2 regions of the Embleya sp. AB8 genome follow, and region 1 is predicted to be linked to the other one. Evidence: riboswitches for the same ligand, from Rfam matches in the RefSeq annotation. Region 1 holds a riboswitch; the other holds the start of a gene.
What was found. Region 1 has a riboswitch for glycine ahead of gcvT (glycine cleavage system aminomethyltransferase GcvT). Riboswitches for the same ligand answer to the same signal wherever they lie in the genome.

Region 1 (14,221 bases):
CTGGTCCTTGCCCATGTCCACCGACCGGTGCAACTCGCGCGAGCCGTCCGGGTGCTCGACGATCTGCGCGTAGTGCCCGGTGCACACCGCGTCGAAGCCGAGCCCGAGCGCCTTGTCCAACAGCGCGGCGAACTTGATCTTCTCGTTGCAGCGCAGGCACGGGTTCGGGGTGCGGCCCGCCTTGTACTCGGCGACGAAGTCGTCCATGACGTCCTCGCGGAACCGCTCGGCCATGTCCCACACATAGAACGGGATGCCGATCACGTCCGCGGCCCGCCGCGCGTCGCGGGAGTCCTCGATCGTGCAACAACCCCGGGCCCCCTCGCGCAGCGTCGCGGGTTTCGCGGAGAGGGCGAGGTGGACACCGACCACGTCGTGTCCGGCCTCGACCGCTCGCGCGGCGGCAACGGCGGAGTCGACCCCGCCGGACATGGCGGCGAGCACCCGGAGGCGGCGGCCGTTGGCGGGATGAAGCGTGTGATCAGACATAGCGCCTCAAGAGTACGTGGTCGACCCGGCGAGCCCCGAGGGGCCGGAAGAAAACCACTGCCCGCGCGGCACATGGCCACTATCGCCGCGCCGACACCGACCCCGCCGACCGGGCCCGGGTCACCACCGGCAGGATCGCCTCGCCCAGCTCGGCGACCTCGGCCTCCGTCGTGGTGTGGCCCAGGCTGAACCGCAACGACCCGCGCGCCCGCTCGCCGTCCGCGCCCATCGCGAGCAGCACGTGGCTCGGCTGTGCGACGCCCGCCGAGCAGGCCGAGCCGGTCGAACACTCGATCCCGCGCGCATCCAGGAGCAGCAGCAGCGAGTCGCCCTCGCAGCCGGGGAAGGAGAAGTGCGCGTTGCCCGGGAGGCGGTACCGGGGGTCGAGGCGTCGGTCGCCGTTGAGTTGGGCGTCCGGCACGGCCGCGATGATCCGCCGGACCAGCTCGTCCCGCAGCGCGCCCACCCGCCGGGCGTACTGCGCCTGTTCGCGGACCGACTCCTCCGCCGCCACCGCGAGCGCCGCGATCGCCGGGGTGTCCAGCGTGCCGGAGCGTACGTCGCGTTCCTGGCCGCCGCCGTGCAGCACCGGCACCGGGGTGATGCCGCGGCCGAGCACCAGCGCGCCGCAGTTGCCCGGGCCGCCCAGCTTGTGCCCGGTCACGGTCATCGCGTCCAGGCCGGTGGCGGCGAAGTCGACCGGGATCTGGCCGACCGCCTGGACCGCGTCGGAGTGGAACGGGATGCCGAACTCGTGTGCGATCTCGACCAGCTCGGCGATCGGTTCGACCGTGCCGACCTCGTTGTTCGCCCACATCACCGACACCAGCGCCACCGACGCCGGATCGCGCTCGATCGCGGCCCGCAGGGTGTCCGGTTGCACCCGCCCGTCGGCGTCCACGTCCAGCCACTCGACCACCGCGCCCTCGGCCGACTCCAGCCACAACACGGGGTCGAGCACCGCGTGGTGTTCGACCGGACTGACGAGTATCCGCCGCCGGGCCGGGTCGGCCGCGATCCGGGACCAGTAGATCCCCTTGACCGCGAGGTTGTCGGCCTCGGTCCCGCCCGCCGTGAAGACGATCTCGCTCGGTCGTGCGCCCAGCGCATGGGCCAGCGACTCGCGGGATTCCTCCACCGTGCGGCGCGCGCGTCGCCCGGACGCGTGCAACGAGGACGGGTTCCCGAGTTGGGCAAGCTGTACGGTCATCGCCCGGATTGCCGAAAGGCGCATCGGGGTGGTCGCCGCGTGATCGAAGTAGGCCATCGCACTGCGCAGCTTAGTCGGGTACGCGTGGACGCCGGCGCGGGCGGCCGTCCACCCGCCCGTCCACCCGCCCGCAGCGCGACCCGCCGCGGCCGGACCGGGAGGGCTTCAGTGCTCTTCGGCGCTGGTCCCGGAGTTGCGGCGCCACGCGCGTGGCGCGCGCCAGCCGCGCCGGAGCGCGAGTACGCGGAGCAGGAAGGCGAACATCACCGCCGCGGTGGCGGTCACCGGTCCGAACAGGTCGAACTCGATCAGTCCGGCGGTGATGCCCGCGCCGAGCAGCGCCGGGAAGGTGTAGATCTCCTTGTCCCAGCGCAGCAGCGTGGGTACCTCGCGCGCCAGCACATCGCGCAGCGCGCCGCCGCCGACCGCGGTGGTCACGCCGAGGGCGGCGGCCGGGATCGGATTCAGGCCGTACGCGTACGCCTTCGCGGTGCCGGTCACGCAGAACAGCCCGAGGCCGGCCGCGTCCAGGACGTCGATCGCGGACATGATCCGCTCGACCTGCGGGTGCAGGAAGAAGACCAGTCCCGCGGCCAGCAACGGGGTGGAGAAATAGCCGAGATCGGTGAACGCGGCGGGTGGCACCGAGCCGATGATGACGTCGCGGAGCACCCCGCCGCCGAGCGCGGTGACCTCGGCGAGCAGGGTGATCCCGATGACGTCGAAGTTCTTCCGGACGGCCATCAGCGCGCCCGCCGCCGCGAACACGAAGATGCCGATCAGGTCCAGCACCTGCTGGAGCGTGTGGTGGAAGATCTCGGGCGGCACCTGGGGCGACATAACGGATGTTCTACACCGCCGGGTGCGGCCTGTTACTCATGGGGCCGGTGTGTCCGGTGGGTCGGCTTTCGCATCGGCGTTCGCATCGGCCTTGGCCTCGGCCTTTACGTCGGACTTTGCCTCGGTCGCCTCGGCTGCGCCGGTAGCGGTCGCCGCCGCTTCGGCCGGCGCCTCGGGCGCCCGCTTCACCAGCTCGATCACCTCACCCGCCGGTGCCGATCCCGGCATGTTCTCCGGGAAGTGGCAGGCCACCTGGTGCCGTCCGGCCACCGCCGCCAGTGGCGGCTCCTGGGTCTTGCAGATGTCCTGCACCTTCCAGCACCGGGTGTGGAAGCGGCAGGCCGGCGGCGGGTCCATCGGGCTCGGTACGTCGCCCTTGAGCAGGATCCGGTCACGCGACTCGCGCCGGGCCGGGTCGGGCACCGGTACGGCGGACATCAGCGCGACCGTGTACGGATGCTTCGGCGCGGTGTACAGGTCCTCGCGGTCGGCGATCTCGACGATCTTGCCCAGGTACATCACCGCGACCCGGTCGCTGGTGTGCCGCACCACCGACAGGTCGTGCGCGATGATCAGGTAGGTCAGCCCGAACTCGCTCTGCAGGTCGTCGAGCAGGTTGACCACCTGCGCCTGGATCGACACGTCGAGGGCGGAGACCGGCTCGTCGGCGACCACCAGCTTGGGCCGCAGGGCCAGCGCGCGGGCGATGCCGATCCGCTGCCGCTGGCCGCCGGAGAACTCGTGCGGATAACGGTTGTAGTGCTCGGGGCTGAGCCCGACCAGTTCCAACAGTTCCTGGACGGCCTTCTTGATCCCGCCCTCGGGGGTGACCTTCTGCAACCGGAACGGCAGTCCGACGATGGTGCCGACGGTGTGCCGGGGGTTGAGCGAGGACTGGGGGTCCTGGAAGATCATCTGGAAGTCGCGGCGCAGCGGCCGCAGTTGCCCCCGGGACAGCGGGGTGAGGTCGCGTCCGCCGAACTCGATGGTGCCCTCGGTGGGGTCCAGGAGGCGCATCACCATCCGGCCGGTGGTCGACTTGCCGCAGCCCGATTCGCCGACCAGGCCCAGCGTCTCGCCCTGGTGGATGTCGAAGTCGAGCCCGTCCACGGCCTTGACCGCGCCGACCCGCCGCCGGGCCATGCCGGCCCGGATCGGGAAGTGCTTGCGCAGTCCGCGAACGCGTACCAGCACCTCGCGTTCGGCCTCCTTGGTCCCGGTGGACCCGGTGGACCCGGTGGTCCCGGTGGTCCCGGTGGTCCCGGCTGCCACGCCGCCCGCCTTCGCAGCCTTCACGTCGTCTCCTGCTCCGGCGCTCTCGGCCACTTCCGCGTTCCCGTTCCCGTTTCCGTTTGCGTCCGCGTTTGCGTCTGCGTTTCCGCCCACGTGCCCACTCGCGTTCACAGGCGCGGCCCGATCTCCTCGGTCCAGATCCGCTCGCGCTCCCCGAGATCGAGGTGGCACGCGGTGCGGTGGCCCGGTTCGATCTCGAGCAGTTGCGGGACCTCGGTCTTCTCGCGCCCGTCGTTGTGGTCCGCGTACGGGCAGCGGGTGCGGAACGCGCAGCCCGAGGGCAGCGAGATCAGGCTCGGCGGGCTGCCCTTGATCGGCATCAGCCGTTCCTGACGGTCCCGGTCGAGTCGGGTCAGCGAGCCCAACAGACCCCAGGTGTACGGGTGTCGGGGCTGTTCGAACAGGGTGCGCGCGGCGCCGTGCTCGACCGCCCGACCGGCGTACATCACCAGTACGTCGTCCGCGAGTTCGGCGACCACACCCAGGTCGTGGGTGATCATCACCACCGCGGAGTTGAACTCCCGTTGCAGGTCCCGGATCAGGTCCAGGATCTGGGCCTGCACGGTGACGTCCAGGGCGGTGGTCGGCTCGTCCGCGATCAACAGTTCGGGGTCGCAGCTGAGCGCCATCGCGATCATCGCGCGTTGTCGCATGCCGCCGGAGAACTGGTGCGGGTAGTCGTCCACGCGCCGGTCCGGGCGCGGGATGCCGACCCGGCCGAGCAGGTCGATCGCGTGCGCGTGGGCCTGCTTGCGGGTCTCCTGGTTGTGTACCTGGTAGGCCTCGATGATCTGGTGGCCGACCGTGTAGTACGGGTGCATCGAGGACATCGGGTCCTGGAAGATCATCGCCATTCGGCGACCGCGCATCAGCCGTACCTGCTCGGGCGTCGAGCGGACCAACTCGTGGCCGTCCAGCCAGATTTCGCCGCCGATTCGGGCGCTGGTGTTGCCGTGCAGGCCCATGATCGCCAGCGAGGTGACGCTCTTCCCGGAGCCGGACTCGCCGACGATGCCGAGGGTTCGGCCGCGTTGGAGCGCGAAGTCGACGCCGTCGACGCTGCGGACCAGGCCGTCGTCGGTGGGGAAGTGCACGGTCAGGCCGCGTACTTCGAGGAAGTTCTCGGCCTTCGGCGGCGGGCCGGCCGGGGCGAGTCGGGGCGTGTCGGCCGCGGTGTCCCGCTTGCGGCGCGGTAGCAGACGGGGCATCAGGTCCTCACCCGGGGATCGACGACCGCGTAGAGCAGGTCCACGACGAGGTTGGCCACGATCACGAAGATCGCGGCGATCATGGTCACGCCGAGCACTTCGGGCAGATCCTGCTGTCCGATCGCCTCGACGGCGAACTTGCCGATGCCGTCCAGCGAATAGACCTGTTCGGTCAGGATCGCGCCGCCGAGCAGCAGGCCGACGTCCAGGCCGAAGATGGTCAGGATCGGGGTCAGCGCCGCGCGCAGCCCGTGTTTGACGATGACGTCGCGTTCGCGCAATCCCTTGGCGCGCGCGGTGCGGATGTAGTCCTCGCTCATCGTTTCCAACATGCCGGCGCGGGTGAGTCTGGCGTAGAGCGCCGCGTACAGGAACGCCAGGGTCAACCAGGGCAACACCAGGTTCCAGGCCCAACTCCCGGGATTGTCCAGGAGGGACACGTAGTGCACGCCCTTGAAGATCGGCCATTGATAACTGAACAACGACAGTGCCAACAGGCCGGTGAAGAACGGTGGCAGGGATACCCCCGCGAGTGCGAAGCCCATCGAGAAGCGGTCCAGCAGGCTGCCGCGCTTGAGGGCGGAGATCACCCCGATCGCCACGCCGGAGGCCAGCCACAACACCGCGGCACCGGCGGCCAGCGACGCGGTGACCGGGATCCGGTCTTTGAGGCGTGGCCACACTTCCAGGTTGTTGCGGAAGGAGAAGCCCAGGCACGGCGGCGCGCAGTGCACCTTCCGCACTCCGGTGTCGTAGTCCTTTCCGGCGACGATGCCCTTGACGAACTTCCCGTACTGTTCGGGCACCGACTTGTCCAGGCCGAGGCTGTGCTTGACCTGTTCGATCGCGGCCGGGGTGGGTGACTTGCCGACGTAGCGCGCCGCGAGTTGGTCGCTTGTGGCGCCTCCCAGACGCGGAATCAGGAAGAAGATGGCGAAGACCGCCATGGTGACGATCAACAGGAGCACCACCGCTCCCGCCAGCCGCCTGAGCAGGTAGAAAATCATGAGCCGGCGACCCGGTCCGGTGCGGGGAGCGGGATCACCGCTCCCCGCACCGGAACTGACGGGCCTTCACCTCTCCTTCGGGCTACTGACCTCGTCGCAGGCTTATTGGATACCGATGTTGAGGTAGTCGTACATCCCGGAGTACGCGGGCGTGACGACCAGGTTGGTCACGTTCGTCGGGCGATACAGCAGCGACTTGGTCCAGCCGAACGGGACGATCACCGCCGACTCCATCACCTTCTGGTCCAACTGCTGCCAGATGGCCGCGCTCTGCGCCGGGTCGACGGTGCGGGTGGCCTGGTCGATCAGGCCGTTGACCGCGGGGTCGTTCAGCTCGGACAGGTTCGTGCCACCGGCGGGCTTGATCGCCCGGCCGTCCACGATCTGCTGGAAGAAGCCGAACTGGGTGGGGAAGTCGGGACCCCACTGCATGAACATGATGCCGACCTTGTTGTCCGCGACCCACTTGGGGACACCGGCGAACTGGGAGAAGTAGTCGCCCGAGGGGTACTGGCGGATCTCGATCTTGATGCCGACCTTTTCGAGCGCGTTCTGCACCGACGTGGCGCCCGCGACCTCCTTGGGCCGGTTGGAACGCGCGGTCAGCACGGTGGAGAAGCCGTCCGCCTTGCCGCACTGCTTGAGCTCGTCCTTGGCCTTGGCGACGTCACCGGTGTTCTTGGCACCGTTGGGGTACATGTCGGCGACCTTGGAACCGGTCAGCGTCGGCGGCATCAGGTTGGTGGCGATGTCCGAGCCGATCTCGCCACCCTGCGCGCGCTGCAGCTGCGACTTGTTGACCGCGTACTGCACGGCGCGCCGGCAGTGCACGTTGTCGAACGGCGGAGTCTTCGAGCTGATCGCCAGGTAGGCCAGCGCGCCGGAGACCGCGTCGTCCGCGTTCCCGGCCAGCTTCTGGTCGGTCAGGATCTTGTTCTGCGCCGGGGACTGCACGCCGGTGCCGACCACGTCGAGCTGCGCGGTGCCCGCGAAGAGCCGGTTGTCGACGTCGTTCGCGTCCTGCTTCTCCAGGAGCTCGATCCGGTCCGGCAGCGCCTTGCGCAGCGGGTCGGTGCTCGGGTCCCAGTGCGGGTTGCGGATCAGGTTGACGGCCTTGCCGGGCTCGTAGCTGCCGTCGACCATGTACGAGCCGGTCGCGATCGGGTGCTTGACGTACTCCTTGCCGGTGTCCTTGGCGGGCGGGACCGGCGCGGTCTGCGGGAGCGCGGCGAGGTAGTTGAAGTCCGCGAACGGTTCCTTCATCTTGAAGACGATCGTGTAGTCGTCCGGCGTCTCGATCGCGTTCAGGCCCAGCTTGTCCGGCGCGCTGTCCTTGTACGGGCCCTTGTAGGTGCCGTCCGGGTCCAGGTACTGGGCGAAGTACCCCGGGCCGTTGGGCAGGATCTCCTTGTCGAAGGTCCGCTCCACCGCGTACTTGACGTCGGAGGCCTTGACCTCGGTGCCGTCCTCGTACTTGACGCCCTTGCGCAGGTGGTACGTCCAGGTCTTGCCGCCGTCCTCGGTCTTGCCGACGTCGGTGGCCAGGTCCGGCTGGAACTCGTAGCTCGCGTTGCCCGGCGCCGGCTTGAAGGTCAGCAGCGGACGGGCCATCAGCCGGGAGAAGTTCCACGCGGACGCGTAGTACATGTCGCCCGGGTCGAGCGAGTCGAACTTGTCCGAGCTGACCAGCTTGACCGTGCCGCCCTTTTTGGTGGACGGGTTGACGATCTCGTTGATGGCCTTGTTGCTCGGGGTGTACTTCTTCGTCCCGCCACCGCCACCACCGCCGCACGCGGTGGCGGCCATCGCGGTGACCGCCACCATGCCGATCAGCGCTTGGGCCCTGCGCCTGCGAGTTACCGGGTGTTTCATCGCTGGTCGTGCCTCCTCGTGGGGACTTGCGGGATAGAGCGGGATGGAACCGGGGATGGAACGGTGTGGCTCAGTGGCTGCGCGGGTCGAGGGCGTCTCGGAGCCCGTCGCCCAGCAGGTTGAACGCGAGCACGGTGATGAAGATCGTGACGCCGGGGACGACCATGAACATCGGCGCGTCCTCGTAGTGCGGGACGGCGCGCGAGAGCATGCCGCCCCACGAGGCGGTGGGTTCCTGGACGCCGACCCCGAGGAAAGAAAGGGCGGCCTCGAACAGGATGTTGGTGGGGATCAGCAGCGTGGAGTAGACCAGGATCGGGCCGACCAGGTTCGGCATCAGCTCTTTGAAGATGATGTGCCGGTCGGTGGCCCCCAGGCTGCGCGCCGCCTCGACGAACTCGCGTTCGCGCAGCGACAGGGTCTGGCCGCGGACGATGCGGGCGATGTACGGCCAACTGAAGAAGCCGATCACGAAGACCAGCACGGTCACCCGGAGCGTGTCGCCCTTCAGGCCGAACGCCTCGCCCTGGAGGCTGCTGCCGATCGCGATCGCGAACAGGAGCAGCGGGAAGGCCAGGAAGACGTCCATCGCGCGGCTGATCAGGCCGTCGACCCAACCGCCGAAGTAGCCCGCCATGGTGCCCAGTACGACGCCGATCACCACCGAGAGCAGCGTGGCGAGGAAGGCCACGAGCATCGAGATCCGGGCGCCGTAACAGATGCGCGAGAACACGTCGCGCCCGTTGACCGGCTCCAGACCCAACGGATGGTCCCAACTCGCCCCGCCGAAGCTGCCGGTGGGGGTATTGAGCACCGGGTCGAGCAGGTCGTCGTGGTACTCGGTGGGTCCGCCGCCGATCAGGTCGGTGATCAGTGGCGCGAAGATCGCCACGAGCACCATGAAGATGATCACCACGCCACCGGCCATCGCGACCTTGTCGCGACGGAATCGGGCCCACGCGATCTGGCCGAGCGAACGACCCTCGATGCGCGCGCCGTTGGCCTCGGCGCTCGCTTCGGGGTGCGCCTCTCGGGCCACACCGGTGGTCTCGATCGGTGCCGTCATGGATCGACCCTCCCCGCTCACGGATGCGACGGCGGCTCGGGATCGCCGATCCCGTCGCCATACCCGGCATTGCGATCCCGATGATCTTCGGGATCTGTCGTCCGGGTGAGACTCCTCCGTGACGGGGGTCACCAACAGGGGTCGGCGAATACCTTTATTGAACCGTGATTAGGCGGACCCGATTCACCGGATGATCCGCGTAGATCGGTCACGAAATCACAACAAGGCAGCGGTTGATGACGTGACGTCAGTTTTTTGGGGGCATCAGTGTCTGATGTGGCGGTTGGCGCCGGGCGGGGCGCTCGGGCCGAGACGGCGCGGGTTGGTGTTGGTGGCGTGGGTTGGTGTTGGTGGCGCGGGTTGGTGTTGGTGGCCTGGGTTGGTGTTGGTGGCGTGGTGCGCGGATGGCCACGGGTGACGTGGTGCGGGTCACTGCGCGGGCACGGGTGGGCCTGGGCGGATTCGCCACGTGCGTCGGGGAGTTGGTCACCGCGTTCGGCGCGGTGGCGCGGGTCAGTGCGGCGGGAGTGGGGGTTGACCGAGGAGGTCCAGGCCGACGAACGGCCTTGTGTGGTCTCGGAGATACCCGGCGACCGGGTCGAAGGGGTCGTCCAGGGCCACCGAGGACAGAGTCAGGCCGGGTGGCGCGGCGGCCGATGCGCGGGCCATCGCGTCGCGCATCCGCTGCATCGTGGCCGGCTGATTGTCCGTCAGGCGCAGCCCGATGACCAGCCGTTCGGGTCCGACGGTGGGTCGCACCCAGGCCCGGTGCGCGGCGCGGACCACCTGCGTCCGGAACAGCTCGGCGCCCAGCATGGTGTGGAACGCCGGGTCCCACAAGGTTGGTTCGCCGACTTCGAGGGGGCCGGCCATCAGTCGGTCCAGGCCGCCGACGATCCGGCGCAGGTCGAGGTAGGGCACCCCGACGCCGCCGCCCTGGGCGTGCGGATTCAGCCACAGGCCCCAGCGGTCGGGGTAGAGCGAGCCGGCGATGTCGATGACCGGACAGATCTCGAACGAACGATCCCAGCCGCTGGCCCGCAGTTGCTCCTCGGACGTGAACGCCGGGGCGTAGCGCCACCCGGCCACGTCCATGTTCCCGTACTGTGCGTCGGGACTGCCCGGTTGCCCCTGCCACAGGAGCATCCACACGTGCGCCCCGGCGAGCGCCTGGAGCATCCGCTCGTAGGCGTCGTAGCGCCCGGGCGCCACCTGGCCCAACGCCTGCTCGACCTGGTTCACGACGACGTCCTCCCCGAACCCGCTGCCTGCCGCCCGCCACTCACTACCCGCCACCCGCCACCCGTACCGACGTCGCGCCGCGCGTGTGCTCAGCGCTGGTCGGCTCGCAGATAGAACGGCTCGGCCCGCTCCAGCATCCAGTCCCCCACAGGATCCTGCGCCACGTCGAGAAGCACCACGTTCACCGGCCACGGCGACCTGGCCCGGCCCAGCGCGCGCTCCAGGGCGCCGACCGCGGCCAGCCGGTCCTCCTCCTGCCAGCGGTCCAACTCGACGCCGATGAACAGGCACGGCGGATCGGACTCGATCACCCCGAGGCCGCGCCGGGCGCTGAGCACGACGGGTACGTGGGTGAACTCGGCGGCCGCGGCGATCAGGAAGTCCATCGGCTCCTCGTCCGGCTCGTACAGCCGTACCCGCGCGCCACGCGCCCCCACCCCGGGCAGCCGGGCCAGTTCCAGGACGCCCTGCGGCGGGATCGGGATGCCCACCTCGCCGCCCGGATTGACCGCGATCCCCACGTGCGCCGGCAACCCGCGCGCAAACTCGCGCATCGGCGCGACCGTGCACCCCATCGGTCCGGCCAGCCGGCGGAACTGCTCCTCGGAGGAGAACACCGGTACGTACGGCCGGCCGCCGATCTCGGTGGTCGGCAGCGTCAGTTCGGTGTCGGCGGGGCCGCCGCCCTCGGGCAGTGGCACCCACACGTCCGCCTCGGCCAGCGCCTCGAACAGGGCTTCGGCCCTGGACGGATCGTGCATCGCCGCGACGAGCGCGCTCTCCACGGGATTGGCCGGAAACGGCATGGTGGTGCTCCTCTGGTGTCCGCCGCAGTTTACGACCTGCCCGCCGGCCGCCGTCGGGACTGCGCTGGGACGGGATCTGCGAAAACGATTTGCCTGAGATGCCGCGCGGCGGTTCGGTCCAGCAGCACGCATGAGCCGAAGCCGTCGGGGGCCGCCGCGAGCGGGGGTCCGGCGGCCAACCACGGAGACAGTCGGGCGAGCAGTTCGCGCCATTCGCGGTGGTGCCGGGCGAACACCGACGTGGACACCCCGCGCCCGCGTTCGTGTTGGCCGGAAAGTGCCTGATGGGCCGGCACATCCAGGAGCAGGGCGTGCGCCGAACCGCCGCGCCGGCGGGCCGCGCGTACCAGTACCCGACGCAGGATCGGATTGCGCCCGCTGTCGTGCACGACCACCGCGCCGGCGCCGCGCAGCGCCCGGGCCACCTCGCCGTAGTGCGACAGGCGGACCAGCGGCCGATAGACCCGGTACGGAAGCCGGCCGGCCCGTCCCGCCCAGCGGGCCCGAACCACGTCCGCGTCCAGTACGGCGACCCGCGGCCCGGGGGCGATGGTGCGGGCCAGCAGCGTGCTCTTGCCCGCGCCCGGGAGACCGGTGACCACGAGCACGCAGGCGGCGGGATAGGCCAGCACGTCGACCACTGCGGTGGCCGCCGGAACTTCGCCCGATGTCGCCGGCCCGGGTCGCTCCGCCCGGAGATCGTGCACGGACCGGGGCACCAGCACGCCGCCCGTCGCGGCGCCGGTATGCGCCCCCGCCGAGTCCGTCCCCACGAATCCTCCCCCTGTACCGAATGCGCGCCGCACCCACGTGCCGTGCGCATGCTGCCGCACCGGGCGCACGAGCGGTCGCGAGCCGGCGCGAGCGGGCATCGCGAGGATCCCACCGGACCCGGCGGGGGATTGACGGCACGCGCTAGCATGCCGGGCACAACCTCATAACGGCCGTCGACCCCACGCGGAAGAGTCCTCGTCAGCGAGCGAGGCGCCGAAGGAGCAACTCCTCCCCGGAATCTCTCAGGCACCGATACCGCATGGGTCAGGCACTTCTGGAAAGCAGTCGCACCGTCGGTGCGGCTCACCCACGGTGCAAATCGCCTGCTTCCTCTTCTTTGTTTCGGGTCGCAGGCGGTGAAGCTCTCAGGTTCCGATGACAGAAGGGGAGGGCACCCACTTTTCGACCGATACCGGTCGAAAAGGGCCGAAAGCCATGGCAGGGAGCCCCCTTTGTCCTCGTATTCGTCGCAGTACTCGCACTCGTCGCGGTCCTCGTCTTCGCCGCAGTACTCGTACTCGTTGCAGTACTCGCACTCGTCGCGGTCCTCGTCTTCGCCGCGGCACGCGCCGCGCCGTCCGGCGCCGATCGCCGACCCCTGCGCCGCGCCGATCGAGTGCGCCCCCGACCGGCCCGCGCCCGCCGGGTGTTCGCGCCGGCGACCCCTCGAAGGAGTCTTCGCATGACCACCGACCGCCGGACCCCGCTCGACGCCGTACACGACGCGCTCGGGGCCACGATGACCGACTTCGCCGGCTGGCGGATGCCGCTGCGCTACGGCAGCGAGCGCGACGAGCACAACGCGGTGCGCACCACGGCCGGCCTGTTCGACCTCACCCACATGGGCGAGATCGAGGTCACCGGCCCGGAGGCGGCGCGCGCACTCGACCACGCGCTGGTCGGCTTCGTGTCGAAGATCGGTGTGGATCGTGCCCGGTACACGATGATCTGCACCGAAGAGGGCGGCATCGTCGACGACCTGATCGTGTACCGGCTGGGCGACGAGCACTTCGTGGTGGTGGCCAACGCGTCCAATGCCGACGTGGTCGCGGGCAGCCTGAAGTACCGCGCGCAGGGCTTCGAGGCGAGCGTGCGCGACGCGTCCGAGGAGTACACGCTGCTCGCGGTCCAGGGTCCCGCGTCGACCGAGATCGTCGGCTCGTTGACCGACGCCGATCTGCCCGCGCTCAAGTACTACGCGATCCTGCGTACCGAGGTGGCCGGCGTACCGGTGCTGCTCGCGCGTACCGGCTACACCGGCGAGGACGGCTTCGAGCTGTTCGCCGCGCCGGGCGACGCGGTCGCGCTGTGGGAGGCGCTGCTCGCCGCGGGCAAGCCGCACGGCCTGGTGCCGGCGGGCCTGTCCTGCCGGGACACGCTGCGCCTGGAGGCGGGCATGCCGCTGTACGGCCACGAACTGACCCGGGACACCACGCCGTACGAGGCCAATCTGGGCCGGGTCGTACGCCTGGACAAGCCGGCGGACTTCGTCGGGCGCGACGCGCTGGCGGCCGCTTCGGCGGACGTGCGTCGGACCCTGGTCGGGCTCACCTCGCCGGGCAAGCGGGTGCCGCGCGCGGGCTACCCGGTGGTGGACGCGGAGACCGGCGAGGCGCTGGGCGAGGTCACCTCCGGGGCACCTTCGCCGACGCTCGGCGTGCCGATCGCAATGGCGTACGTGACGTCGGAGCGGGCCGAGCCGGGCACGCGCGTGGCGGTGAACATCCGAGGCAAGCTCGAACCGGCCGAGGTGGTCGCACTGCCGTTCTACAAGCGCGGCTGAGCCGGGTTCGTCTCACTTACTCGTCTCACTTACTCGTCTCGCCTATCAGTACAAACAGCTACAAATCAACCTGAGCAACAGACCACCCGCATTCGAATGGAGAATGGACCCGTGCAAGCACCCCAGCACCTGCGCTACAGCAAGGAACACGAGTGGCTCGACGAGGCGGCCTCCCCCGCCGTCGTCGGCATCACCAAGCACGCCGCCGACGCGCTCGGTGACGTGGTGTTCGTCGAGCTTCCGGAGGTCGGCCGGGTGGTCGTCGCCGACGAGCCGTGTGGCGAACTGGAGTCCACCAAGTCGGTCAGCGACCTCTACTCGCCGGTCTCCGGCGAGGTGGTCGAGATCAACGACGCCGTCGCCGAGGACCCGGCCCTGGTGAACTCCGACCCCTTCGGCGAGGGCTGGCTGTTCAAGGTGCGCATCGACGGCGAGGCCGAGGGCCTGCTGTCGGCCGACGAATACGCCGCGTTCTGCGGCGAATGATCGAGATCGACCCGATCGAGGAGCTGACAACCGTGACGATCCTGGACCGTCCGCTGGGCGAGGTGGACCCGCAGGTCGCCGCCGCCGTCACCGACGAGCTGCACCGCCAGCAGAACACCCTGGAGATGATCGCCTCCGAGAACTT
Region 2 (14,221 bases), on a different contig from region 1:
CGTGCGCGGCCGGGCCCGTCCGGAGCTGGACGCGGACCTGCTGTTCGAATCGCTCAGCGGCGCGCTGCTGTTCGGCGTCCTGGGCAGCGACCTGGCCGCCGAGCCCGACTTCGCCGCGTCGGTGGCGCAGTTGTTGACCTACGGCGCGGCCCGCCCCTGATCGGGACGGGCCGCGCGCGGGGTCAGTTGGCGCCGTACGCCTCGATCGGCGGGCACGAGCAGACCAGGTTGCGGTCGCCCTGCGCGCCGTCGATCCGGCGCACCGGCGGCCAGTACTTCTCGGCCGGCACCACGCCGGCCGGGAAGACCGCCTCCTCGCGGGTGTACGCGTGCGTCCACTCGCCGCCGAGCAGCGCGGCGGTGTGCGGCGCGTTGGCCAGCGGGTTGTCCTCGGCGGGCAGGTCACCCGAGGCGACCCGGTCGATCTCGCCCTTTATCGCGATCATCGCGTCGCAGAACCGGTCGATCTCGCGCAGGTTCTCGCTCTCCGTCGGCTCGATCATCAGCGTGCCGGGCACCGGGAACGACATGGTCGGCGCGTGGAACCCGTAGTCGATCAGCCGCTTGGCCACGTCGTCGACACTGACCCCCGTCGCCTTGGAAATCCCGCGCAGGTCGATGATGCACTCGTGCGCCACCAGGCCGTTGGGGCCGGTGTAGAGCACCGGGAAGTGCGGCGCGAGGCGCTTGGCGATGTAGTTGGCGCCGAGCACCGCGACCTGCGTGGCCTCCTTGAGCCCGTCCGGGCCCATCAGGCGCAGGTAGGTCCACGGGATCGGCAGGATCGCCGCGGAGCCCCACGGGGCCGCCGAGATCGGTCCCACACCGGTCTGCGGACCGGCGGTGGGCTGGAGCGGGTGGTTGGGCAGGTACGGCGCCAGGTGCGCGCGCACCGCGACCGGGCCCACGCCCGGACCGCCGCCGCCGTGCGGGATGCAGAAGGTCTTGTGCAGGTTCAGGTGCGATACGTCGGCGCCGATCGCGCCGCCCGGCTGGGCCAGGCCGACCAGCGCGTTCAGGTTCGCACCGTCCACGTACACCTGGCCGCCGGCCTCGTGGATCGCCGCGCACACCTGCTCGATGCCCTCCTCGAACACGCCGTGCGTGGACGGGTAGGTCACCATCAGCACCGCGAGGGTGTCCCGGTGCTGCTCGATCTTCGCGTGCAGGTCGGCCAGGTCCACGTCGCCGTTCTCGCCGGTCTTGACCACCACCACGCGCATCCCGGCCATCACCGCGCTGGCCGCGTTGGTCCCGTGCGCCGAGGAGGGGATCAGACACACGTCGCGCGCGGTGTCGCCGTTGGCGTGGTGGTAGGCGCGGACCGCGAGCAGCCCGGCCAGTTCGCCCTGCGAGCCGGCGTTGGGCTGGAGCGAGACCTTGGCGTAGCCGGTGATCCGGGCCAGCGAATCGGCCAGCCCGTCGATCAGTTCGAGGTAGCCCGCCGCCTGGTCCACCGGCGCGAACGGGTGCAGGTTGGCGAACTCGGGCCAGGTGATCGGCTCCATCTCGACCGTGGCGTTGAGCTTCATCGTGCACGAGCCGAGCGGGATCATCCCCCGGTCGAGCGCGTAGTCCTTGTCCGCGAGCCGCTTGAGGTAGCGCAGCATGTCGGTCTCGGAGCGGTGCGTGTGGAAGACCGGGTGGGTCAGGAACTCGGTGTCCCGCAGCAGCCCCGCGGGCAGCGCGTCGGCGGTCTCGGCGTCCACCGCGGCCACGTCGCCGGTCACCCCGAACGCGCCCCAGACCGCGTCCAGATGGGCCCGCGTGGTGGTCTCGTCGCAGGTGATGCCGACGTGGTCGGCGTCCACCGGGCGCAGGTTGATCCCGGCCGCGCGGGCCGCGGCGAGCACCTGCTCGGCCCGACCCGGCACCCGCACGGTGAGCGTGTCGAAGAAGTCGCCGGGCACGACCTCGACGCCGCCCGCGCGCAGCCCGGCGGCGAGCACCGCGGCGTAGCGGTGGGTGCGCCGCGCGATCGCGGTGAGCCCGTCCGGGCCGTGGTAGACCGCGTACATCCCGGCCATCACGGCGAGCAGCACCTGCGCGGTGCAGATGTTGCTGGTCGCCTTCTCCCGGCGGATGTGCTGTTCGCGGGTCTGCAGCGCGAGCCGGTAGGCGGGTGCGCCGTCGGCGTCCACGGAGACCCCGACCAGGCGACCGGGCATGCTGCGGGTGAGCTTGTCGCGTACGGCGAGGTAGCCGGCGTGCGGGCCGCCGAAGGCCATCGGCACGCCGAACCGCTGGCTGGTGCCCACCGCGATGTCGGCGCCCATCGCGCCCGGCGCGCGCAGCACGGTGAGCGCGAGCAGGTCGGCGGCGACCGCGACCAGCGCACCCTGCGCGTGTGCGGTCTCGATCACGGGGGTGAGGTCGCGAACCCGCCCGTCGGCGCCCGGGTATTGCAGCAGCACGCCGAAGCAGCCGCCCTCGGGCAGCCCCTCGGCGGTGTCGGCGACCACGACCTCGATGCCGAGGGCCGCCGCGCGGGTGCGGACCACCGCGATGGTCTGCGGCAGGGTGGCCGCGTCCACGACGAAGACGTCGCTCTTGGCCCGCCCGGCCCGGCGGGCCAGGGTCATCGCCTCGGCGGCGGCGGTCGCCTCGTCCAGGAGCGAGGCGCCGGCCACATCGAGGCCGGTCAGGTCGGTGACCACGGTCTGGAAGTTGAGCAGCGCCTCCAGGCGGCCCTGCGAGATCTCCGGCTGGTAGGGCGTATAGGCCGTGTACCAGGCGGGGTTCTCCAACACGTTGCGGGTGATCACCGGCGGGGTGAAGGTGCCGTGGTAGCCGAGCCCGATCATCGAGGTCAGCACGCTGTTCCGGGCGGCGAGTTCACGCAGTTCGGCGAGCACCTCGGCCTCGCTGCGCGCGGCGGGCAGTTCGAAGCCCTCGAGCGCCCGGATCGCGGCCGGCACCGCCGCGTCGGTCAGCTCGTCCAGGGATCCGTAGCCGATCGCGGCGAGCATCTTCGCCTCCTCGTCGGTGTCCGGACCGATATGCCGGCCGGTGAACGGCGACGCGGCCTCCAGACCGGTCAACGAGCCGGGCCCGGAGGGGAGTACGGCATGAGCACGCGTGGGGGCGGGGGTGCGCGGGGTCATCGCGAAAGGCCTCCTGGATCGCTCCTGGACGGACACGCGGGTCGCGCGTCCACCGGCCTCCCCCTCTGTCATCTTTGCCTGAGAGCTTCACCGCGCCCGTGGCACCGGTCCCACCGGTCCCGCGAGCGCGATTTGCACCGTCGGCGAGCATCCACCCCGACTCGGCGAGCCATGCGCGGATCCTGCTTTCCAGAGTGCCCACGACCACGCGGTACGGGTGCCTGAGAGATTCCGGGGAGGAGTTGCTCCTTCGGCGCCTCGTGTGCACGACACGGGGGCTCTCCCGCGCGAACGTAATGGGCGGTTCAACGGTAGCAGCGCAGCATCCGTCCAGGCCCGCGCACCGGGCGCGGATCATCGTGGCGGTGCGCCGTCGTTCAGCGCCGGCAACGGAATCGGTTCGCCGGGGCGCAGCGCGGGGTCGTCGATCGCGAACGTGCGCACCCGGCCGCGCGGGCCGCCGGGGACCTCGAACCGCACGGTGACCCGCCCGAGCCCGCTGCCCTGCACCCAGCCGGGCCCGAACTGCGCGTGCACCACGTCCTGCCCGGGCGACCAGGAGATCCGGTCCGGGGCGGCCTCGGCGGCCTGCTCCTCGGCCGGCTCGGCGGCCTCCTCGATCGACTCCTCGAGCCCCTCCCCCACACCGCCGAACAGGTCCTGCTGGGCGAAGTCGGCCAGCCCGCTCACCCCCACCCCGAGCAGCCGCACCCCGCCGGTGACGTCCACCTGCGCGGCCAGCCGGCGGATCGTCTCGCGCACCACGGTCGGGTCGTCGGTGGGCCCGCGCAGCGTCTCCGAGCGGGTCAGCGTGCTGAAGTCGTAGCGGCGCAGCTTGAGCACGATCGTGCGCCCGGAGCGCCCGGCGGCGCGCAGCCGCTCCACGCACCGGATCGTGAGCCGGTCCAACTCGCGGGTGATTCGTTCGCGATCGACCAGGTCGGTGGCGAAGGTGTCCTCCACCGACACCGACTTCGCGTCCCGGTCGGCCACCACCGGGCGCGCGTCGAGCCCGGCCGCCAGCACGTGCAGGCCGTGCCCGTGTGCCTTGCCGAGCAGTCGCACCAGTTCGCTCTCGTCCACGGCGGCCAGGTCGGCGACGGTGTCCAGGCCGGCCCGGCGCAGCACGTCGCCGGTGGCCGGGCCCACCCCGGGCAGCGCGCGCACCGGGAGCGGGTCGAGCATCGCCCGCTCCGCCCCGGGGGTCACCACGCACAGCCCGTCGGGCTTGTCCGCCTCGGAGGCGATCTTGGCCAGGAGCTTGGAGGTGGCCGCGCCGACCGAGCAGGTCAGGCCGGTGGCGGCATGGATGTCGGCGCGCAGCCGGACGGCGATCTCGGTGACCCGCGCGGTGTCCAACCCGCCGCCGTGCGGGCCGGCCTCGAGATCGATGAACGCCTCGTCCAGGCTGAGCGGTTCGACCAGCGGGGACAGCCGGTGCAGCAGCTCCATCACGGTGTCGCTGACCTGCCGGTAGAGCGCGAAACGCGGGCTCAGGTAGGCGGCGTTGGGGCAGCGTCGGCGGGCCTCACCGATGGACATCGCGGAGCGGACGCCGAAGACCCGGGCCTCATAGGAGGCGGTGGCCACCACGCCGCGGGCACCGATGCCGCCGACGATCACCGCCTTGCCGGCCAGGCTGGGCTTGGCCACCTGCTCGACCGACGCGTAGAACGCGTCCATGTCGAGATGAAGGATGCCCGGTGCCTGTCTCACACCGGGCAATGATGACGTACGGGTCCGACATCGTCGGCGTTCACTCGCTCAGGGCGCGTCGGATCTCGTCGCTTTCCGGATCGCTCGCGCGCGGATCCGGCTTGAGCACGATCGTCCCGGTCGCCTTGACCGCGGCGAGCACCTCGCGCCCGGTGCCGTACAGGGTGGGACCGAGGTGGCCCCACGTCAGGGACTGGTCGGCGACGCCGTACGCGTCTATCCCGGCGGCCCTGCACAGGCCGAGCGCACGGCGCAGGTGGAAGCTCTGCGTGACCACGATCATCCGGTCGACGCCGTAGACCCGCTTCGCGCGTATGCAGGACTCCCAGGTGGAGAATCCCGATTCGTCGGTGACGATCCGGTGCGGCGGGATTCCCCGGTCGGCGAGGTAGCGCCGCATCACCCGGGTCTCGTCGTAGCGGTTGCCGCCGCCGTCCCCGCTGACCAGGATCACCCGGGTCTTGTGGCCGCGGTACAGGTCCAGCGCGATGTCGAGCCGGCGGGCCAGCAGGTCCGAGGGACGGTCGCCGTGTACGCCGGCGCCGAGCACCATCGTCACGTCCCGGGGCGGCACGTCGGCGACCGAGCGGACCCGGTTCCCGACGTAGAGGTGCAGCCACGTGATCGGGGCCAGGCCGGCCACGGTGAGCAGGACGGCGGCCTGGTAGCCGCGCCGCTGGGCCCGCCGGGAACGGGGCAGGGTCGGCCGTCGAAGGATCACGTCCATGGGGACGTTCTGCCCGAGGGCCCGGTTCCCACCCGTTCCCGGGCGGGCCGGGCGGGCGGTCAGACCGCCTTGTCGCGCCGGCGGCGGGCCAATTCATCGCCCGGATGAACCTGAACGATCGCCTCGCCGGCGCCGGTGTGCTCGCCCTGGAGTTGTGCCAGCGAGCCCTCGACCTCGCGCCAGACCGCCCCCACGGCGATCCCGAAGACCCCCTGACCGCCCTGGACCAGGTCGATCACCTCGTCGTAGGAGGTGCACTCGTAGACGCTGGCCCCGTCGCTCATCAGGGTCATCCCGGCCAGGTCGCCGATGCCGCGACCGCGCAGGTGGGCCACCGCGATCCGGATGTTCTGCAGCGAGACGCCGGTGTCCAGGAGCCGCTTGACGATCTTCAGCACCAGGATGTCGCGGAAGCCGTACAGCCGTTGTGTGCCCGAGCCGTGGGCCGGGCGCACGGTCGGCTCGACCAGGCCGGTGCGGGCCCAGTAGTCGAGTTGGCGATAGGTGATGCCGGCCGCCGCGCAGGCGGTGGGGCCGCGGTAGCCGATGTCCTCCGACGGGGTGCCGGGGGGCGTGACGTCCTGCCGACGCGGGCCCGTACCGGGGTCGGTCGCGGGCAGAGGACGTGCCGTGCGGGCGCGTTCCGCCGCCGTGATGTCGCCGGTGCTGCTCACGCCGACCTCCCTTTCGTCTCCCCGCGCCCGAGTACGGCGCGGAGAGTCTCTTTCAGTCCCGGGCCGCAGGCGGCGAGGTGCAACGCGCAGGGGTCATCCCGGAACTGTCGATTTCGACGGTAGGCAGTCACCAACAGCGCGTCAACGACCGGGCCGTTCGGCACGCCGAGTGACGCTGCTCGCACGAGTGGTTTGAACCTGCCGGACACGGGTAAGTCTGGCCGCTTCGCCACTGATCGAAACAGACCGACCCAGACCACCTCTGATCGGGCACCCAAAGACCCGACCGACCCCGAACAACCACCCTCGGCGCACCCGAACCGCCTGCCGAGCAAACGACCGTCGGCCAGCGGCCGAGCCACCCCGAACGCCCCCGGCCGGAAGGCAACCCATCCCCAACGAACCCGCAGCCGAACCCCAAAGGCGGACACCAGGACCGGGCCGGATGCCGAGGCCGGGGCCGAGGGCGGGGCCGAGGGCGGGGCCGGGGCCGAGGCCGGGGCCGGGGCCGAGGCCGGGGCCGGGGCCGAGGGCGGGGCCGAGGGCGAGGGCGGGGCCGAGGCCGGGGCCGGGGCCGAGGCCGGGGCCGGGGCCGAGGGCGGGGCCGAGGGCGAGGGCGGGGCCGAGGGCCGGGGCGGGTGCCCGGGGCGGGATACCGGGCCGGGGCCGGGCCAAGGCCACGCCGCGGGCGAACGCGCGAGCGGTGGCCGGACCGGGACGAACGCCGGAGCCGGGGAGGAGCGGAGGCGGGGCGGGGGCGGGCCGAACACCCGAGCAGGGGGCCGGGGCCAGGCCCGGGTCGAACGCCGGAGCGGGGGCCCGGGCCGGGACCGAACGCCCGCGCGGGACGGAACGCCGGAACGGGGCCGGAGCGGGAGCCCGACCGAACACCCGAGCGGGAGCCGGACCGGGGCCGGGACCGAACACCCGCGTGGAGGTCGAGCCGAGACTGGGCCGGGACCAAACGCCGGCGCCAAGGACGGACCGGGCCAACGCCCGGAGGCGGAGCGTCCCGGGCGCGGGTGCCGAGTCGTCACACGGGCCGCCAACGGGCGGCGGGGGCCGAATCGACTCACGGGCCGCCAACGGGCGGCGGGTGCCGAATCGTCACACGGGCCGCCAACGGGCGGATGTACGAAGCCGCCGACCTGGGCCCGCCGCCTGAGCGGCGAGCGCTTGGTCGACGGCTTCGGGGTGCGCCGGGCCGAGACGGGTCGGTCTATTGGCTCGTGGTGCCGAAATCCTCGGGCGAGATGTCGTTCAGGAACTCCCTGAACTTCTCGATCTCGTCCTCCTGCTCGTTGGGGATCACGATGCCGGCCTCGTCCAGGACCGCGTCGCTCCCGACGATCGACGTCCCCGTGCGCAGCGCGAGCGCGATCGCGTCCGACGGGCGCGCGCTGACCTCCACGCCGCCGGAGAAGACCAGCTCGGCGTAGAACACGCCCTCGCGCAGGTCGGTGATCCGGATCTGGGTCAATTCCTGCCCCAACGCCTCCAGCACGTCCCGGAAGAGATCGTGCGTCAGAGGACGCGCGGGTACCACGCCCTGTTGGGCGAACGCGATGGCCGTCGCCTCTACCGGACCGATCCAGATGGGGAGATAACGATCGCCCCCCGTCTCCCGCAGGAGCACGATCGGCTGGTTAGAGGGCATCTCCACCCGGACGCCCACAACCTCTAGCTCGTTCACATCGCCACACTAGCGCGCCCGACTGTCGGTCACCGATCCCCGGGGGCCGAATAGGTCGGGGATTCGTCGTTTTTTCTTCGCGGGCCGCCGGCGCGTGCCCGATCAGCGGCCGAGCCGCGGCGCGAGCGCCGTGGTGACCAGCACCGTGTGCAGCCGCGAGGTGAGCGCGAGCAGGTCGCGCACGGTCTCCTCGGCACCGGCCTTCGCCCGGGCGCCCCTGCGGTGCAGCAGCGGCGCGACGATCTGTTCGACCAGGGCCGCCTCGCGGTCCGCGGCGGCCTTGGTCTGGCGCAGGTGGCGCGGCTCCACGCCGTAGCGACCCAGGGCGGCCACCAACCGGGCCACCACCAGCGCGTCGCCGTCGTAGACCACCGCCTCGGCGGCCGGCTCGCCCGGCCGCGGGCGGTGCGGCTGGATCAGGCCGAACTCCTCCAGCCGGGCCAGATCCGCGTCCTGGATGCCGGCCGCGGCGATCAGGCCGGGCCGGTCGAGCAGCACCGTGGCGCCGTCCCGACCGGCCGATCCCGGATCGCCGTCCGGGTCCTCGCAGTGCTCGGCTTCGGCCGGGGTCGGGCCGGCCGGTTCGAGCCCTCGATCCATCGCCTCGAGCTGATCCTTGATCACCCGAAGCGGCAGATACCGATCGCGCTGCACCCGCAGTACGTAGCGCAGCCGTTCGATGTCGGCGGGGCCGAACTTGCGGTAGCCCGACGGGCTCCGCTGCGGCTCGATGAGCCCTTCCGCCTCGAGGAACCGGATCTTGGAGATGCTGATGTCCGGGAACTCGGGACGCAGCAGGGTCAACACCCCGCCGATGCTCATGGAGACCGTGCCGGCCGCCGCCGGACTCACCCGATCTGTCCTTGCCGGCTGGGGAAGAAGACCAGCCGATACTTGCCGATCTGTACCTCGTCCCCGGGCGCCAGCGGCACCTCGTCGATCCGTTCGCGGCCCACGTAGGTGCCGTTCAGGCTGCCCACGTCGGCGACCGCGAAGCCGCCGGTCGTGCGCCGGAACTCGGCGTGCTTCCTGGAGACCGTCACGTCGTCGAGGAAGATGTCGCTCTGCGGATGGCGACCGGCCGTGGTGCGGTCCGAGTCGAGCAGGAAGCGGCTGCCCGAGTTGGGCCCGCGCCGAACCACGAGCAGTGCGGTGCCCGGGGGCAGCGCGTCCACCGCGGCCTGCGCCTCGGGGGTGAGGATCTCGCGGGGCGCGGGTTCCGCGTCCAGCGCCTCGATGCCGCTGATCGAGATGGTCGAGGTCTGCTCGGAGGCCCGCTCGGCGCCCGCGCCCAGGCGCGCGCCGCAGTTGGAACAGAACCGGCCGCCGGGCGGGTTGTGATGCCCGCAGGCGCTGCACACCAGCACGTCGGCCTCCTGACCGGTTCCGGTCGAACCTCGACCTTCGGTCGAGAGTTGTCCGAAACTTATGCGCGCCGTGTGTTCCTGGTCAACAGCGACATGCCCGGCAGTCGAGTCGGCGTCGCCGAGCCGCGGCGCGGGCGCGGGAGGTGAACCCGCGGACGCCCCGAACGGGGTGCCCGGGGGCATCGTCGGCGGAGCGGCCGGCGGATTGCCGGACCTCCCCGCATCGGCAGCCGGCGCGTCGCCGGAGCGACGGGAACGACCGAACAATTTCGCGAACAACTTCACGGGCGAACCTCCCCGAGAGAACCTGGCCCGCCCGTGGGGCAGGAGGAGTGGGTCGTGGTGATGGACTGCCTACCGCTTCGCCGGGCCGTCAGGAGCCCAGGCTGTTCTGATAGGCGACCGCGTCCAAGAGCGCGGCCGGTGCGGCGGGGTCGTCGAGGCGTACCTCGAACATCCAACCGTCGCCGTAGGGATCGGAGTTGACCAACTCCGGTGCACCGTCGAGGACGTCGTTGACGGTGGTCACGACGCCGTCGAACGGCGCGAAGAGGTCGCTGACACTCTTGGTCGATTCCAGTTCGCCGCAGGGCTCGCCGGCCACGACGCGGGTGCCGACCGGCGGCAGCGTGACGTAGACGATGTCACCGAGCGCGTCCTGCGCGAATTCGGTGATGCCGATCCGCACCGTGCCGGAGATCTCTTCCATGACGCGCACCCATTCGTGCTCCGTCGTGTACGCGAGATCTGCGGGGTACATGCGGACAGCCTGCCCTTCTTGCCTGATGTTGCCTGATGGGTGACGCACCGACGGCGACCGGCGGACTGATTCTGTCAGGTGTGCTCACCCGTTACCGGCGCCCGGTGCCGAGCGAGCGTAACCAGGCTTGTTCGCAGGCCGCAAGGCGTCGATCAGCACCTCCTGCGAGGGGGTGACGATGGCCCCCGCCTGCTTCTTCTCCAGGGTCTTCACCACGCCCCCGGGGATGTTCAGCGCGGGCTGGAGATCCTGCGGGTTGCCGATCACCTTGAACACGTACGGCGGCAGCACCTTGGTGCCGTCGATCATGATGTCGCCGGGCGGCGTGCCGTTGAACCAGGTGCCGGCCACCACGCGTACGTCGTTGATCTGGATCACCTCGGCGCCCGCGGCGCGCAGTTCCTGGAGCGTGTCGAGCAGCACGTCGCCGTTGACCGTGCGCTGCGGGTCGGTGATGGTCAGCGTGATGCCGGGCCCGGTGGCCTTGACGGTGCCCGCGAGCACGCCCAGCGCGTCCGCCTTGGCGGCGTTCTGCTGCCGGGCCTCCTGGACCCGGTCGTTGCTGCTCTGCAGCTGGGTGCGGCTGTTCTCCAGGCGGTGCTTCTCGTCCTCCAACCGCCTTGTCCGCGAGTTGAGTTCGTCGAGCACCCGGACCAGGTCCTCCTGTCGCGCGCCGCGCAGCGGATCGGACTCGGTATTCGATCGGACCTGGATGGCCAGCCCCGCGCCGAGCGCGAACAACAGGACGGCGCCCACGAGTTGGGCCCGACTCACCCGTGGTGGCCAGAACGCGTCGAGCAGTCGGCGGCGGCCGGGTTGATCGTCGACCGGCTCGGCGACGTGCGGCTCGCCGGTGTGCCGTTCGGCGGCGGGCGGCTCGCCGGTGTGCGGCTGCTCGGGTGCGGCCGAATCCGTTTCCGGTCCGGGCGTGTCGCGCGCCGGGTGCGCCCCGGCGTGCGGGGGCTCGATCCCGGCGCGGGCCTCGACCAGGGGCCTGGGCGCGGGCCCGGCGCCCGGCGTGGGCCGCCCGCCCGGCTCGCGCCCCGGCGGTGGCTGCCGCGCCGGGGGCGCGGATCGTGCCTCGTGCGCCGATTCGCGCACCGGCGCGGTGATCGGCGCGATCTCCGAGGTCACCTCGGCGGCCTGCTCGCGGATCCGCTCCCGGATGTGCCGGCCCTCGTGGTAGAGGTCGACCGGGCGCCGCGTCTCGATCGTGGGCTTGCGGGCGGAGGTCGGCGCGTCCGGTTCCGGTTCGGGCTCCGGGGTCGCCGCCGCCTCGGGCGCCGCCGGCTCCTCGGGCTCGGGTCGGGACTCGGGCTCGGCGGCGCGCGGGATGCCCAGATCGCGCGGATCCTCGTCGTGCCGGGCATGCCGCCCGCGGGTCTCGTCCGTTTCGTCGGCCATGTGTGACTCCCCGTCAGGCCCGGAAGACGTGCCGCCGGATGGCCGCCGCGTTGGAGAAGATCCGGATGCCGAGCACGACCACCACGCCGGTGGACAACTGGGCGCCGACGCCCAGCTTGTCGCCGAGGAAGACGATCAGGGCCGCGACGACCACGTTCGACAGGAACGAGACCACGAAGACCTTGTCGTCGAAGATGCCGTCGAGCAGCGCGCGCAGTCCGCCGAACACCGCGTCCAGCGCGGCCACGACCGCGATGGGCAGGTACGGCTCCAGCTCGTGCGGGATCACGGGTCGGGCGATATACCCGACCACGACCCCGAGGACCAGGCCGAGGACCGCGATCACTGTTTACCCTTTCGTTCGGTCGGCTTCTGCGACGCTGTCGATGCGGCGGTCGGCTGGGCCGAACCGCTCGGCTGCCCGCTCCGGCCCGAGGGCGTCGCGGGCGGCGTGCCGGGGGTGGGGCTGCCGGTGGTCGGCTTGCCCGAAGCAGTCGGCGGCGCACTGCCGGGGACCTGCGCGTAGCGCAGCGAAGTACCCAGCGCCGCGGGCAACTTCAGCTTCTTCTGCGCGCTCAGGTTGACCCGGATCCCGTAGTTCTCCTCCAGGCCGCGCCAGTAACGCCCGTCCGCGCCGACCATGAACTCGACCTGCATCGGCTTCGCGTCGCCGATCGCCAGGACCGTGTAGGGCGGCGCGAGCGGCCGGTTGTCGACCAGGATCGAGGCCCCGGCGGCGCGGATCGCGGACAGCGCGGTCAGCCGCTGGTTGTTGATCGAGATCGCCTCGGCGCCGGCCTTCCACAGGCCGTTGACCAGGCGCTGCAGGTCGCGGTCCATGATCCGGCCGTTCGCCGCCGCCTCGGCCTGGCGCGGATCGCCGCTGCCATTGGTGTTGTCCGAGCCCTTGGCGTCGTCCGCGATCACCTTCAGGCCCGGGCCCTCGACCGGTTCGGATCCGGTGAGCAGCGCGAGCAGTTCGACCCGGTCCTTGGCGCCCTTGGGCAGCGAGACCTCCTGGATCGCGTCCACCTCGTCGCGCAGCCGCTCGACCGTGCTCTGGAGGGCGTCCACCTCGGCCTCGTCGGTGTGGATCCGGTCCACCAGCTGATGGCGCTCGCGCTCGGCCTGCGGCGCGGCGGCGTGCACCTTCATCGCGGCGACCAGCAAGATCATCGCGATCAGCGCGACGCCCACCACGGCCAGCACGCGCGCCGCGGGGCCCTTGTTCATCCCGGTGTCGCCGCGCACCGCGCGTCGTGCGGTGGCCTCCGCGTAGCCCGCGTCCAGGCTGTTCGTCATCATGTCCACGAGCAGCGACATCGAGGCGTCGGGTCGCCGATAGCGACTCGTTCCTGGTGTCTCCCGCGATGACATGCGCCCCATCGTTCCATGACCGACGGAGTGCTCGATGCAGGGTCCGATCCGGGATCCGGCCGCGGATCGTGGACACGATCCACGGCCGGGGAAGACCCTACAAGACGCCTGCCGGCGCCGCTGTCCTCGGCGCCCCCGACGGGGCGTCAGTCACCGGCGTGCTCGACGACTCGGCTCCATTCGTCGAGGAGTTCGTCCGCCGCCGCGTCGTCGGGGCCCTCGGCCCACACGTGGGTGACCGCCTCGGCCGGGTCCGGCAGCACCAGTGCCCAACGGCCGTCGGTCTCCACCACGCGCACCCCGTCGGTGGTGTCGATCTCGCGGTCGCTCGCCGCCTCCACCACGCGGCGCATCACCATGCCCTTGGCCGCCCACGGCGTCGCCACGTCCCGGCGGCGCACGTGCGCGCGCGGGATCCGGGCGTCGATCTGGCTCAGCGTCAGCTGGGTTCGGGCGACCAGGCCGATCAGCCGGACGAACGCGGCGGTGCCGTCGAAGACGGTACTGAACTCGGGGATGACGAACCCGCCGCGCCCGTCGCCGCCGAAGATCGTGTCGTCGGACTGGGCGACTCGCGCCAGATCGTCCGGCGACGTGGTGGTCCACTGCACCTGGACCCCGTGATAGGCGGCCACCTGCTCGGCGATCCGGGTCGTGGTCACCGGGAGCGCGATCTTGCCGCCGCCGCGCTCGGCCGCCACGCAGTCGAGCAGGACGAGCAGCGCGCGATGGTCGTCGATCAGTCGGCCGCGCTCGTCCACCAGCGACATGCGCTCGCCGACCGGGTCGAACCGCACGCCGAACGCGGCCCTGGAGGAGGCCACGATCTCGCCGAGCCGCAGCAGCCCCTCGTGCCGCTCGGCGGCGGTCTCGGTGGGCCGGGCGTCGTCGAGGCCGGAGTTGACGGTGAGCGCGTCGATGCCCAGCCGGCCCAGGATGCTGGGCAGCAGCAGGGCGGCGTTGCCGTGCGCAGCGTCGACGACCACCTTGAGCCCGGACTCGGGCACCCCGGTGATGTCCAACGCCTTCAGCAGCGACCCCGAGTAGCTGTCGAACGGCCGTGCCGGGAAGGTCAGTTCGCCGATCTCGCCGGGGAACGCACGGCGATACTCCTGGCGCGAGAAGACCCGGTCCAGCTTGCGCTGCGCGGCCTGCGAGAGGTCGGCGCCGCGCTCGTCGAAGAACATGATGTCCACCGAGTCCGGCACCCCGGGGGTGGTCCGGATCATGATCCCGCCGGCCGAGCCGCGCGCGGTCTCCTGGCGGGCCACCGGCATCGGCACGTTCTCCAGGTCGCGCACGTTGATCGCGCTGGCCTGGAGCGCGGAGATGACCGCGCGCTTGAGCGCCCGGGCACCGCGCGAGTGGTCGCGCGCGGTGGTGACGGTGGCGCCCTTCT

Region 2: another riboswitch for glycine. It lies ahead of gcvP (aminomethyl-transferring glycine dehydrogenase); the one in region 1 lies ahead of gcvT (glycine cleavage system aminomethyltransferase GcvT).

What each region holds. Positions count from the first base shown of each region.
Region 1 covers NZ_JBMHHY010000029.1:19,417-33,637, forward strand. Annotated here, with positions in the region: gene mnmA (tRNA 2-thiouridine(34) synthase MnmA) at 1-489, opposite strand, end outside; gene ABIA38_RS35125 (cysteine desulfurase family protein) at 569-1,756, opposite strand; gene ABIA38_RS35130 (trimeric intracellular cation channel family protein) at 1,865-2,539, opposite strand; gene ABIA38_RS35135 (ABC transporter ATP-binding protein) at 2,576-3,835, opposite strand; gene ABIA38_RS35140 (ABC transporter ATP-binding protein) at 3,940-5,040, opposite strand; gene ABIA38_RS35145 (ABC transporter permease) at 5,040-6,047, opposite strand; gene ABIA38_RS35150 (ABC transporter substrate-binding protein) at 6,150-7,919, opposite strand; gene ABIA38_RS35155 (ABC transporter permease) at 7,990-8,985, opposite strand; gene ABIA38_RS35160 (enhanced serine sensitivity protein SseB C-terminal domain-containing protein) at 9,499-10,227, opposite strand; gene ABIA38_RS35165 (enhanced serine sensitivity protein SseB) at 10,317-11,033, opposite strand; gene ABIA38_RS35170 (AAA family ATPase) at 11,063-11,806, opposite strand; glycine riboswitch at 11,982-12,075, shown strand; glycine riboswitch at 12,076-12,199, shown strand; gene gcvT (glycine cleavage system aminomethyltransferase GcvT) at 12,490-13,590, shown strand; gene gcvH (glycine cleavage system protein GcvH) at 13,702-14,076, shown strand; gene glyA (serine hydroxymethyltransferase) at 14,073-14,221, shown strand, end outside.
Region 2 covers NZ_JBMHHY010000021.1:163,903-178,123, reverse strand. Annotated here, with positions in the region: gene ABIA38_RS29710 (TetR/AcrR family transcriptional regulator) at 1-160, shown strand, start outside; gene gcvP (aminomethyl-transferring glycine dehydrogenase) at 183-3,104, opposite strand; glycine riboswitch at 3,304-3,400, opposite strand; gene ABIA38_RS29700 (DNA polymerase IV) at 3,459-4,820, opposite strand; gene ABIA38_RS29695 (SanA/YdcF family protein) at 4,861-5,547, opposite strand; gene ABIA38_RS29690 (MerR family transcriptional regulator) at 5,607-6,095, opposite strand; gene ABIA38_RS29685 (bifunctional nuclease family protein) at 7,441-7,914, opposite strand; gene ABIA38_RS29680 (MerR family transcriptional regulator) at 8,017-8,766, opposite strand; gene ABIA38_RS29675 (FHA domain-containing protein) at 8,763-9,281, opposite strand; gene gcvH (glycine cleavage system protein GcvH) at 9,655-10,041, opposite strand; gene ABIA38_RS29665 (DUF881 domain-containing protein) at 10,126-11,010, opposite strand; gene ABIA38_RS29660 (DUF1290 domain-containing protein) at 11,459-11,791, opposite strand; gene ABIA38_RS29655 (DUF881 domain-containing protein) at 11,788-12,822, opposite strand; gene ABIA38_RS29650 (sugar phosphate nucleotidyltransferase) at 12,969-14,221, opposite strand, start outside.